Regions from separate parts of the Vibrio sp. EA2 genome, predicted to be linked through region 1. Evidence: predicted binding sites of a transcription regulator. Region 1 holds the regulator's gene; the other holds the start of a gene.

Region 1 (5,348 bases):
CCATCTTCGCACGCATGCGTCTAATTAAGACGTCAATTGTGCGGTCATTTGGCGCATCCACACGATGGCTGATCATATTCAGAATTCGTTCCCGACTCAGCACCTGATTCGGGTACGAAGACAACGCAACCAATAGCTCGTACTCCGCCTTGGTCAGTTTGACCGGCTCACCGTTGCGGCTCAACGCTCGACGTTGAATATCAAACGTCCACTCGCCAAAACGGACAATATGCTGTTCGTTAGTTTCGTTCACTTTGTTTGAGCCATTGCGTGCATTCGAAATACGCCACAATAAGTTTTTAACGCGAACTAATAATTCTCTGAGTTCAAAAGGTTTGGTGACATAGTCGTCCGCCCCCATTTCCAGACCAACGATTTTGTCGATGCTATCCGTGCGTCCTGTCACTAATATGATACCAATATCCGATTGGCTACGTAATTCACGCGTAAGCATCAGGCCGTCTTCACCCGGCAAGTTAATATCCAACATGATAAGGTCAACGTCACCAGCTTGCAGCACTTCACGCATTTGCATGCCGCTTTCGGCCTCACTGACTGTGTACCCTTCATTTTGGAAATAACCCGCCAGCTTACTGCGAGTTACAACATCATCTTCTACGACTAATACGTGATAGCTCATTTACACCACTTTCTGTCATTTATTATTCGAGATGTATTCTATTCATAACTATTAACATTTCTAGTCATGGGCGGGCTAAAAAGCAAGATTTAATGATTTTGTTGATTCAAAACAAGCTTACTGAACCCTGTTAATAAATGGACATATTTCTCTATAAAACATCATAGTTATAGTTACTGCTGTTCATTTTAATTGATTACACTTAAGGGACATCTGAATTTGATTTTGTGGTGCCAGAAACAGAGCATCATTCAGGAGCCTAAAATGCAAGAAGTGAAAGCTTTTAATGAAAAACGCGCCGAGATCTACTGGTGGTTTTCTAGCTTATTCGCTAAAGAACTGACAGCCAAAGAATTGGAGGCTTACCATAGTGTCGAAATTCGTAGCTTTTTGGCGGGCTTAGGTGAAAATGAATCTCTCAAACCCGCAATTGATCGCCTTGTTGACGCGTTGAATCGCTTACAAGACCGTGAAGATGCGCAACTAGAGCTTGCTGCTGATTTTTGTGAGCTGTTCTTAAAGACAGAAAAGTACGGCGCACTTCCTTACGCTTCGATGTATATCGGCGAATCAGGTTTGCTCAATGACAAGCCAGCAGAAGAGATGGAAAGATTGATGGCGGAGTTTGGTGTCCAAGTTGACGACAGCCTGAAGGAACCCGCCGACCATTTAGCGGTAGAGCTCGACTTCTTAGGTAATATGATCATTCGCTCTAATGAGTTTGAACAAGAAAAACACATGGAAGAAGCCTTCCTAAAACAAAATGAATTCATCCAAGGCCAACTCATGTCCTGGTTACCACAGTTCGCACAAAAATGTCAGCAACTGGATGAATTTGGCTTCTATGCCAGTGTCTCGCAACTATTAATTGCATTTTGTAAACTGGACAGCGCTTACCTTCTTGGTGAATAATTGCCGCCTATTTTAGGGAGCCTGTCGATGAGGTTCCCTATATTTTATTCGTTAACGATTAAAATTGTTCCGAGCGCTCGCTTTTTAGCAATCAAAATGTGACTTCCGAGACACAAAACCATTGCTGAAATTATTGCCAGCCTGCCCGCATAGGGCTAAAATGTGAACGCAAACGATTAAATATGATTTTATGTAAACCGCTGAAATAAAGCGGTTTTTGTGTTTTCTTAATAGGTTGTTGACCTTTCTGCACTCAGTTGAAGAAAGTTGCTTTATCAACCGCTGTTGCTACTTACCCTCTACCGACTTCGGAGTAACCACTGCTAAACATACTCAGCGCCATTAATTTTGTTGCGCTAAGTTTACACAAGACACGCAGCACAAGGTTTAGTCCCTCGGTATATTAGTAGCTCGATACAGGACACCATTTATGGCCACTATAAAAGACGTCGCTCGATTAGCCGGCGTTTCTACCACAACAGTTTCGCACGTTATCAACAAAACGCGTTTTGTTGCAGAAGCAACGCAAGAAAAAGTAATGAAAGCTGTTGATGAGCTTAACTATGCACCAAGTGCGGTAGCTCGTAGCTTGAAATGTAACTCAACTCGGACTATCGGTATGTTGGTAACGCAATCTACCAACCTATTCTTCTCCGAAGTCATCGATGGTGTAGAGAGTTACTGTTACCGACAAGGCTACACACTAATCCTGTGTAACACTGGTGGTATCTATGAAAAGCAAAGAGATTACATCCGCATGCTCGCAGAAAAGCGTGTAGATGGCATTCTGGTGATGTGTTCCGACTTGACCGAAGAACTTAAACAAATGCTCGATCGCCATTCTGATATCCCAAAAGTTGTTATGGATTGGGGCCCAGAGAGCTCCCAAGCCGATAAAATTATGGACAACTCAGAAGAAGGTGGATATATCGCGACTAAGTACCTGATTGATAATGGTCATACCGATATTGCTTGCTTGAGTGGCCACTTTGAGAAACTCGCATGCCAAGAGCGTATCGCTGGATTCCGCCGCGCCATGGCAGAAGCGAATTTACCGGTAAACGAGGACTGGATTCTTGAAGGTAACTTTGAATGTGATACCGCTGTTTTGGTCGCAGACAAAATTACTGCCATGGAAAAACGTCCAACGGCCGTATTCTGTTTCAATGACACCATGGCGCTCGGTTTGATGAGCCGTTTACAACAAAATGGTATCAAGATTCCAGAAGAGATATCTGTCGTCGGTTACGACAACATCGAGTTGGCAGAGTATTTCTCGCCACCACTGACAACGATCCACCAACCGAAGCGGCGTGTCGGTAAAAATGCTTTTGAGATTCTACTTGAACGTATTAAAGACAAAGAGCACGAGAAACGCATTTTTGAAATGCAGCCAGAGTTGGTCATTCGAAATACGGTCAAAAAACTCAATTAATTACTAATAAGCGCTCGCCAGAGCGCTTATTTTTCACGTTAAAAATTATCTTTTTTCGTCGTTTGTGTTCACTACAATCAATAAACATTTTATAAGTTGCTGTTTTGTATAAACACGAGCTCCCTCACATAGCCTTACAACCTGTGCTCAGTCTTCAATCTCAATTATGAAACCACAACCATAATATAAGGGCGTTTTACTGAAGCAACATCACATTTTGATCTCTGAAACGTGATGTTAATTCAAGATAAAAAGTATTCTCTACGTGTCACGCACAGGGCAAACCATCCGAAAGGATGGGACGCAAAGCTTCCGGCCTTAACCATGTTTCTAATGGAAGGTAGCGGGGTTACCGATGGCAAATATGCGTATAATGAGTTTACTCTATAATGACATTGTTCCTGCATGTATTTGCTATTCTCTCGGACCTGACTTTTGGTGGCGTAATATTAATTACACCGAGATAACACATAATGGATAAACCGATACTCAAAGATTCTATGAAGCTATTTGAGGCACTTGGTACGATCAAGTCGCGCTCAATGTTTGGTGGCTTCGGACTTTTCGCTGATGAAACGATGTTTGCACTGGTTGTAAATGATCAACTTCATATACGAGCAGACCAACAAACTTCATCTAACTTCGAGAAGCAAGGACTAAAACCGTACGTTTATAAAAAACGTGGTTTTCCGGTCGTTACTAAATACTATGCGATTTCCAACGACTTATGGGAATCCAGTGAACGCTTGATAGAAGTCGCGAAGAAGTCTTTAGAACAAGCCAATTTAGAAAAAAAGCAACAAGCCAGTAGTAAACCTGACAGGTTAAAAGATCTGCCAAATTTACGACTAGCCACAGAACGAATGCTTAAGAAAGCTGGCATTAAATCAGTTGAACAACTTGAAGAAGCTGGCGCACTAGGTGCTTACAAGGCGATACGTGACTCGCACTCTGCAAAAGTAAGCATTGAGCTGCTGTGGGCTTTAGAAGGGGCAATAAATGGCACTCATTGGAGCGTCGTTCCCCAATCTCGCAGAGAAGAGCTAAAAAGTGCGCTTTCTTAACCAGCAGAGACAAATCTTTACGATGTATTTAAACCGCAGCTCTAGCCGCGGTTTTTTTTGAAATTTTTTCCGGCCTCAACCTGTCTATAAGTCTGTATATCAAATAATTGATAACGAGTACCCTATTTCTAATGGTATCTGTTAAATTCTTAGGGCAAGGCTGTCCTTCCGGAGTACAACAATGAATAAAAAACTGGTTTTTGGGTTGATACTGCTCTTAACGATAATTTTGTTAGCCGTTAACTTTAGCCAGTACTTCACTTTAGATAACGCCAAAGCGCAACAAGAAGCGCTCAACACCTATATTAGTGAAAGGTTTGTCGTTGCTATTACGCTCTATTTCATCGCTTATATCGCGATCACGGCGTTTTCTATTCCCGGCGCAGCCGTCGTCACTTTATTAGCTGCTGCCCTATTTGGCTTCTGGGCGAGCTTAGTTCTTGTCTCCTTTGCCAGTACTATCGGTGCGACGTTAGCTTTCCTGAGCAGCCGTTACTTATTACGAGATTGGGTACAAACAAAATTTGCTGCTAAGCTCAGCGCGATCAACGAAGGCGTCAAAAAAGACGGATCATCTTACCTACTTTCGTTGCGATTAATTCCTGTATTCCCTTTCTTTCTCATCAACTTATTGATGGGGTTAACCCCAATGTCTGTTGGTCGCTTTTATATTACTAGCCAAATCGGAATGCTCCCAGGTACAGCCGTTTATCTCAATGCAGGTACTCAGTTAGCAACGATTGAAAGTCTATCGGATATTGTCTCTCCCAGTGTTCTAGCCTCATTTGCGTTGCTCGGTCTTTTTCCTATGATTGTCAAATGGGTGATGAAGAAACTCAGACCTAACCAGATACAGCCAAATGGACATTCTTGATGAAGATATTTATTGCGAAAAATCCGGCGGAAGCACATATCGTTTGCGAACTGCTTAAAACAGAGCAAATACATTGTGAGGTTCGTGGTGAAGGTCTTTTCGGTCTAAAAGGAGAGTTGCCATTCGGAGACGATACAGACCCGTATGTCTGGCTATTCGCAGAAGAACAGCATATGAAAGCAACTGCCATTATTGATGATTACCAAAAACAAGCTCAGCCAAACACCTATCAAGATTGGACATGCCCTAAATGTTCAGAAATCAATGAAGGACAATTTGGTGCTTGCTGGCAGTGTGGTTATCAGATAGATGGAAGGGGCTAGGTAGTTAAGGTCCTAGATCCTAGGTCCTAGGTTCTAGGATTGCTCGCTGGGACTTCAGTGTTTGTATTAAGCGCTTGTAGTTGTTGTTTGGGAATACGGA
Region 2 (5,348 bases), on a different contig from region 1:
TGCAAGCGAGTGCAACAAAAACAATAGACGAAAAAAAGCCACCGACTAATGAGCCGATGGCTTTTTCTTTAAGTTCTTGAACTTAAAACAAATATGGCGGGAGTGTTGGGATTCGAACCCAAGACCGACGGCTTAGAAGGCCGTTGCTCTATCCAACTGAGCTACACCCCCGAAGGTGCATTTTCTAAATTTACGTATGCACTGCGCCTCTATACTATATAAGAACCTATGACCACATCCTTAGAAGGGACGTGCTCTATCCAGCTGAGCTAAGGGCGCGCTACAGGGAAAGGATTATACGAGTTCAAACGGGTAAATCAACGGCTTTTAGTAACATTATGATCTGAATGCCTAAAAAAAGGTCAGTGAAGCAGTGGATGCTCAAAAACACCTCGGAGCAAACGTTTGCGTATGGATGTTAAATAGAAATTCTGCGACAATGCGCGCAGATTATTTGCCTTCTAAATTTATAAGGAAAGTCATGACTGCTCAAAATATAGACGGGACCCTTATTTCCCAAACTGTTCGTTCTGAAGTTGCAGCACGTGTAAAAGCTCGCGTTGAAGCGGGATTACGTGCCCCTGGCCTTGCAGTTGTTCTAGTTGGTGAAGACCCTGCTTCTCAAGTTTACGTTGGCAGTAAGCGCCGCGCTTGTGAAGAAGTGGGTTTTGTATCCAAGTCTTTTGACCTTCCTGCATCAACCACTGAAGCAGAATTGCTAACGTTGATCGATGAGTTAAATAATGACAACGAAATTGATGGTATTTTAGTTCAGCTTCCGCTTCCAGCTGGTATTGATAGTACTCACGTTTTAGAGCGTATTCATCCAGAAAAAGACGTTGATGGCTTCCACCCTTACAACGTAGGTCGCCTGGCTCAGCGTATCCCTAAACTGCGCTCTTGTACGCCAAAAGGTATTATTACCCTGCTCGACCGCTACAATATTAATCTTCGTGGTAAACACGCCGTTGTGGTTGGCGCTTCAAACATCGTTGGTCGTCCAATGACACTTGAGCTTCTGCTAGCTGGCTGCACAACGACAACCTGCCACCGCTTTACCAAAGACCTAGAGAGCTACGTTCGTCAAGCAGACGTCGTTGTTGTCGCAGTGGGTAAACCAAACTTCATTCCTGGCGAATGGATTAAGAAAGGCGCTGTGGTTGTCGATGTGGGTATCAACCGTCTTGACTCTGGTAAGTTAGTTGGCGACGTGGAATACGATAAAGCACGTGAAAGCGCGAGCTTTATTACCCCAGTACCGGGGGGCGTTGGCCCAATGACAGTGGCAAGCCTGATTGAAAATACCATGCTGGCTTGTGAGCAGTTCCATACTGACAAGTAATGACAGAATACTAAGTACGAAAAAGGCTCCTGGATAAGGAGCCTTTTTTCTACTTGAGCGAATCAGATGTTCGTGTTTACAGACTCAAAATCACACCAGCGATGGATGCGCTCATTAAGTTCGCCATCACACCAGCGATAATTGCTCGGAACCCATGCTTAGAAACAAAGGCACGCTTCTCTGGTACCAGTGAACCTAAGCCACCAATAAGCATCGCCATACTTGAGATATTCGCAAAACCACACAGTGCAAACGTCACGATCGCTTGAGAATGAGCACTGAGTTCAGATTTCACTTCTGCAAGTTGGATGAAAGCAACGAATTCATTCACCACGATCTTATTACCGATCAGAGAACCTGCCGTGATCGCCTCTGCCCATGGCACACCTAACAGCCACGCAACTGGCGCAAATACGTAGCCCAAAACGAGTTCGAAGCTTAATGGCGTGCCGATAAGATCGCCAAACCATCCCAAAATACCGTTAAGCAATGCAATCACACTGATGAAAGCCAACAGCGTGCCACCAACGGCAACCGCGATACGAACACCCGCCATCGCGCCATCTGCCAATGCTTCAACCACATTGGTTGCTCGTGGGATTTCAACTTGGTTAAGATCGATTTCCTCAGCTTGGTTAGCGTCTTCCGGCATCAGAATCTTAGCCATCAACAAGCCCGCTGGTGCAGACATAAACGCTGCCGCGATAAGGTAATTTAAATCAACGCCTAATGATGCATAGCCTACCAACGTACCACCAGCAACCGACGCCAGACCACCAGTCATTACTGCAAAGAACTGAGAATCCGTCATGTGCTTTAGGTAAGGCTTGACCATTAATGGCGCTTCAATCGTACCAACAAAGATATTGGCTGTAGCAGATAAAGATTCAGCACGACCAATGCCTAACAGCTTTTGGATACCACCACCGATAAAGTTAATCATTCTTGGCATCACACCAATGTGATAAAGGCTAGCGATAAGAGAAGAGAAGAAGACAATAATCCCCAGTACATTGATAGCGAAAGTGAATCCGCCTGTCGCCAAATTGCCGAATAAAAACGCAATGCCTTCCTGACCATAGTTGATTAAGTTCGATACTACGCTGCTCACTGAATTTAGAGCGTCTCGCCCCGCTGGCACATACAGAACCAATAATGCGAACAATACCTGTAAGGCAAAAGCAAGTGAGACGGTTCTGAGCTTTATATTTTTTCTATTTGTAGAAAGTAGCCATGCTACGAAGAGTATGGCTACGATACCAATAAGTGAGTTCATAAATTGGGTCCGACAGAAGGGGAATGGTAAAGGCGTCGGATTGTATAGCGGACTCAAAATGCTGCAACTTGAGGTTGTTAACAGTGTGAAAAGTTTCAGTGGTCAATATTTAAACTAAACATTAAGCCACTGAATTTACTAATGATAAACGTTTGCTTTTTATTATTATTTCCATATGGAAAAATTGTTTATGAATTAAGAAAAAATTTTGTGACAAAAGTCACCTTATGTGTACATTCATCATGACTTGGGAATGGAGATATACGGCGCTAATCTTTGGTCCCAATGACACGGGTTGCCAATCTTCTGTTTTATAAAGTTGATCACCGCCGATATTTTTTTTGGCATATGCTGTCGGCTCGGATAAACCGCATAGAATGGCATCGACTGGCTGGCCTTCCAGTCTGGTAGCAATTGAATCAGCTTACCGGTTCTGAATTCATCTCCTAACAAATACGTCGCAAGGTAAGCTATGCCCCACCCTGCAATCGCGGCGTCACGAACGGCCTCTGCCAAATCGACGGAATAATTACCAGAAACTTTCACGTTGAGTTCCTGATGGTCTTTGGTAAATGCCCATCCGGTGTAATCACGCTCCCAACTTCTGTAAATCAGGCAGTTGTGCAAAGATAAATCGTTCGGTTCTGTTGGCTTATCGTGTTTTAGCAAGTAATCCGGTGAAGCCGCGACAACAAACTGGCAATCTGTCAGCCGCTGCGCGATGTAACCCTCGGGCAAGTGTTCATTGTTCGTCACCCAAAGATCCAGTCCTTCTGCCAACATGTCTACCTTGTAGTCAAACAAGTGAACTTCAACCTCAAGCTGAGGGTACCGTTCCCTTAACTCCTGAATGGCAGGGATGATATGTAACGTGCCGAAGGATTGCGATATGCCTAAACGAACTAACCCAGCCACTTCATCTCTCTGACTTTCCATTTCCAGCGTTGCACTGCTGACAGCCTGGACCACCTGCTCACAGTGATGAAAAAAGGTCTTGCCTGCTTCTGTTGGGGTAAAACTTCGCGTGGTGCGTTGGACCAACTTGATACCAAGAGAGTCCTCTAACTGGCTAAGCTGCTTACTGACGTGAGAAACGGATACGCCGAGGCTTTTTGCTGCCGCCGTGAAGCTTTTATGTTTGATCAATGCAGAGAAGATGACCATTTGCGCAGCACGTTCAGATAACACAAATTACCTCGATTTAAATACAGAAAAACAAAGGGCTCCGAAGAGCCCTTAACAATGATTATTTATTCAGGAACTAGTATGTGATGCGATCAGCTAAGTGGCTAACAGCAAGCGCGAAGTAGTAAGAGCGATTCCACTTCATCAACACATTGTAGTTATTGTAAACCAGATAAGTCCGACCGTTTTCATCGTCAGGCATAATCAGCCAAGCTTTGATATCGTCGTCCAGTTTAGGTAACGGGCTACCATCAAACTTGGTAATACCTAATTTGCTCCACTCTTGCAGGTACTTACCTTTCTCTTCGGTTCGACCTTCCAAGTTATGGTCAATACCTCTTGGAACTTTGACCTGACGTCCCCAAGTGTACTTATCATCCCATCCAGACTTGCTCAGGTAGTTAGCGGTTGAAGCAAACACGTCCGCTTTGGTTTGCCAGATGTCTTTCTTGCCGTCGCCATTGCCATCGGCCGCAAAACGCAGGAAGGAGCTTGGCATAAACTGACATTGCCCCATCGCGCCTGCCCAAGAGCCTTTGAAATTCTCAAGTTCAATATGGCCTTGATCCAGAATCTGAAGGGCAGCCATGGTTTCTTTACGGAAGAACTCTTCACGGCGACCTTCAAATGCCATGGTAGAAAGCGCATCTATCACGCGGAAATTACCGGTAAATTTACCGAAATTACTTTCCACACCCCACAAGGCAACTATAAAACGTGGCTGAACGCCGAAGGCATCACCAATGCGTTTAAGCTCCGTATAGTGTGCTTTGTATAATTCTTTCGCTTGCTTAACCTTCCACTCTGGGACTGCACGAGGAATGTACTCATCCAGCGTCAGTTTTTTCTCTGGTTGGTTTCGGTCTGCTTTCACCGCTCGTGGCTTATATTCCACATTGGCGAATGCCGCGCTGATTACTTGCTCGGAGATGCCTTGAGCACGCGCTTCGGCACGCAACTTATCTAAGTATTCCTCAAAACCTTCGCTACTTGCAAAGGCTGAGGCACACATGCCAACGCTAAGCAGTGTAGCCAGTATTTTTTTCATATTGCCCTCCTTGAGCAAGGCAGAAGTCTCAGCAAGACACGCGATTATTTTTCGTCTTTTTGCTGAGCTTTTTGTTCTTTATATTTTTCTAATAGGTTTTCCGGTGGTGGCGGAACTTGAAGGAAGAAGCCGTCATTCTGCAACGAGACTTTCACTTTTTCGATATCCACCTGTGCCAATGTACGACCATCAAGTTTAATCGTCATGACAGCGATAGGCTTACCGAACATCTGCATCAAGGTGTCAGGAACCTGTGAAAAATCATCCTTTTTCGGAATATAGAGATAAGTACCTTCTTTTTTAGAGCTTTTATAAATAGAACAAAGCATGACACGCCTTTTATGCTGATTTACCCGTTTTATGTACGGATTTAGTTGGAAACGTAAAATTGCCGCAAACTTAATAGCAAATTTGAGATTAATTCACCGAATTGCTTGCTAGAGAACTTGCTGCGCCAAAAGATGGAATATAACATGATAGACCTAGTTTAAGGCAAC

What was found. The regulator PurR, encoded in region 1, represses purine synthesis genes. The targets are predictions, from matches to a motif close to TNANGNAAACGTTTNCNTNA.
Region 2: RXX31_RS17310 (NupC/NupG family nucleoside CNT transporter) is a predicted target of PurR. The motif match lies at 2,759-2,778, and genes of this name have one in related genera.

The regions. Positions count from the first base shown of each region.
Region 1 covers NZ_JAWLID010000002.1:137,013-142,360, reverse strand. The annotation lists gene torR (two-component system response regulator TorR) at 1-640, opposite strand, end outside; gene torD (molecular chaperone TorD) at 905-1,552, shown strand; gene purR (HTH-type transcriptional repressor PurR) at 1,983-2,987, shown strand; cyclic di-GMP riboswitch class I at 3,256-3,344, shown strand; gene RXX31_RS04965 (TfoX/Sxy family DNA transformation protein) at 3,461-4,051, shown strand; gene RXX31_RS04960 (TVP38/TMEM64 family protein) at 4,233-4,925, shown strand; gene RXX31_RS04955 (putative signal transducing protein) at 4,925-5,248, shown strand.
Region 2 covers NZ_JAWLID010000009.1:84,748-90,095, forward strand. The annotation lists tRNA gene RXX31_RS17300 (tRNA-Arg) at 95-171, opposite strand; gene folD (bifunctional methylenetetrahydrofolate dehydrogenase/methenyltetrahydrofolate cyclohydrolase FolD) at 482-1,342, shown strand; gene RXX31_RS17310 (NupC/NupG family nucleoside CNT transporter) at 1,419-2,618, opposite strand; gene RXX31_RS17315 (LysR family transcriptional regulator) at 2,859-3,806, opposite strand; gene RXX31_RS17320 (lytic murein transglycosylase) at 3,880-4,851, opposite strand; gene RXX31_RS17325 (YcgL domain-containing protein) at 4,896-5,180, opposite strand.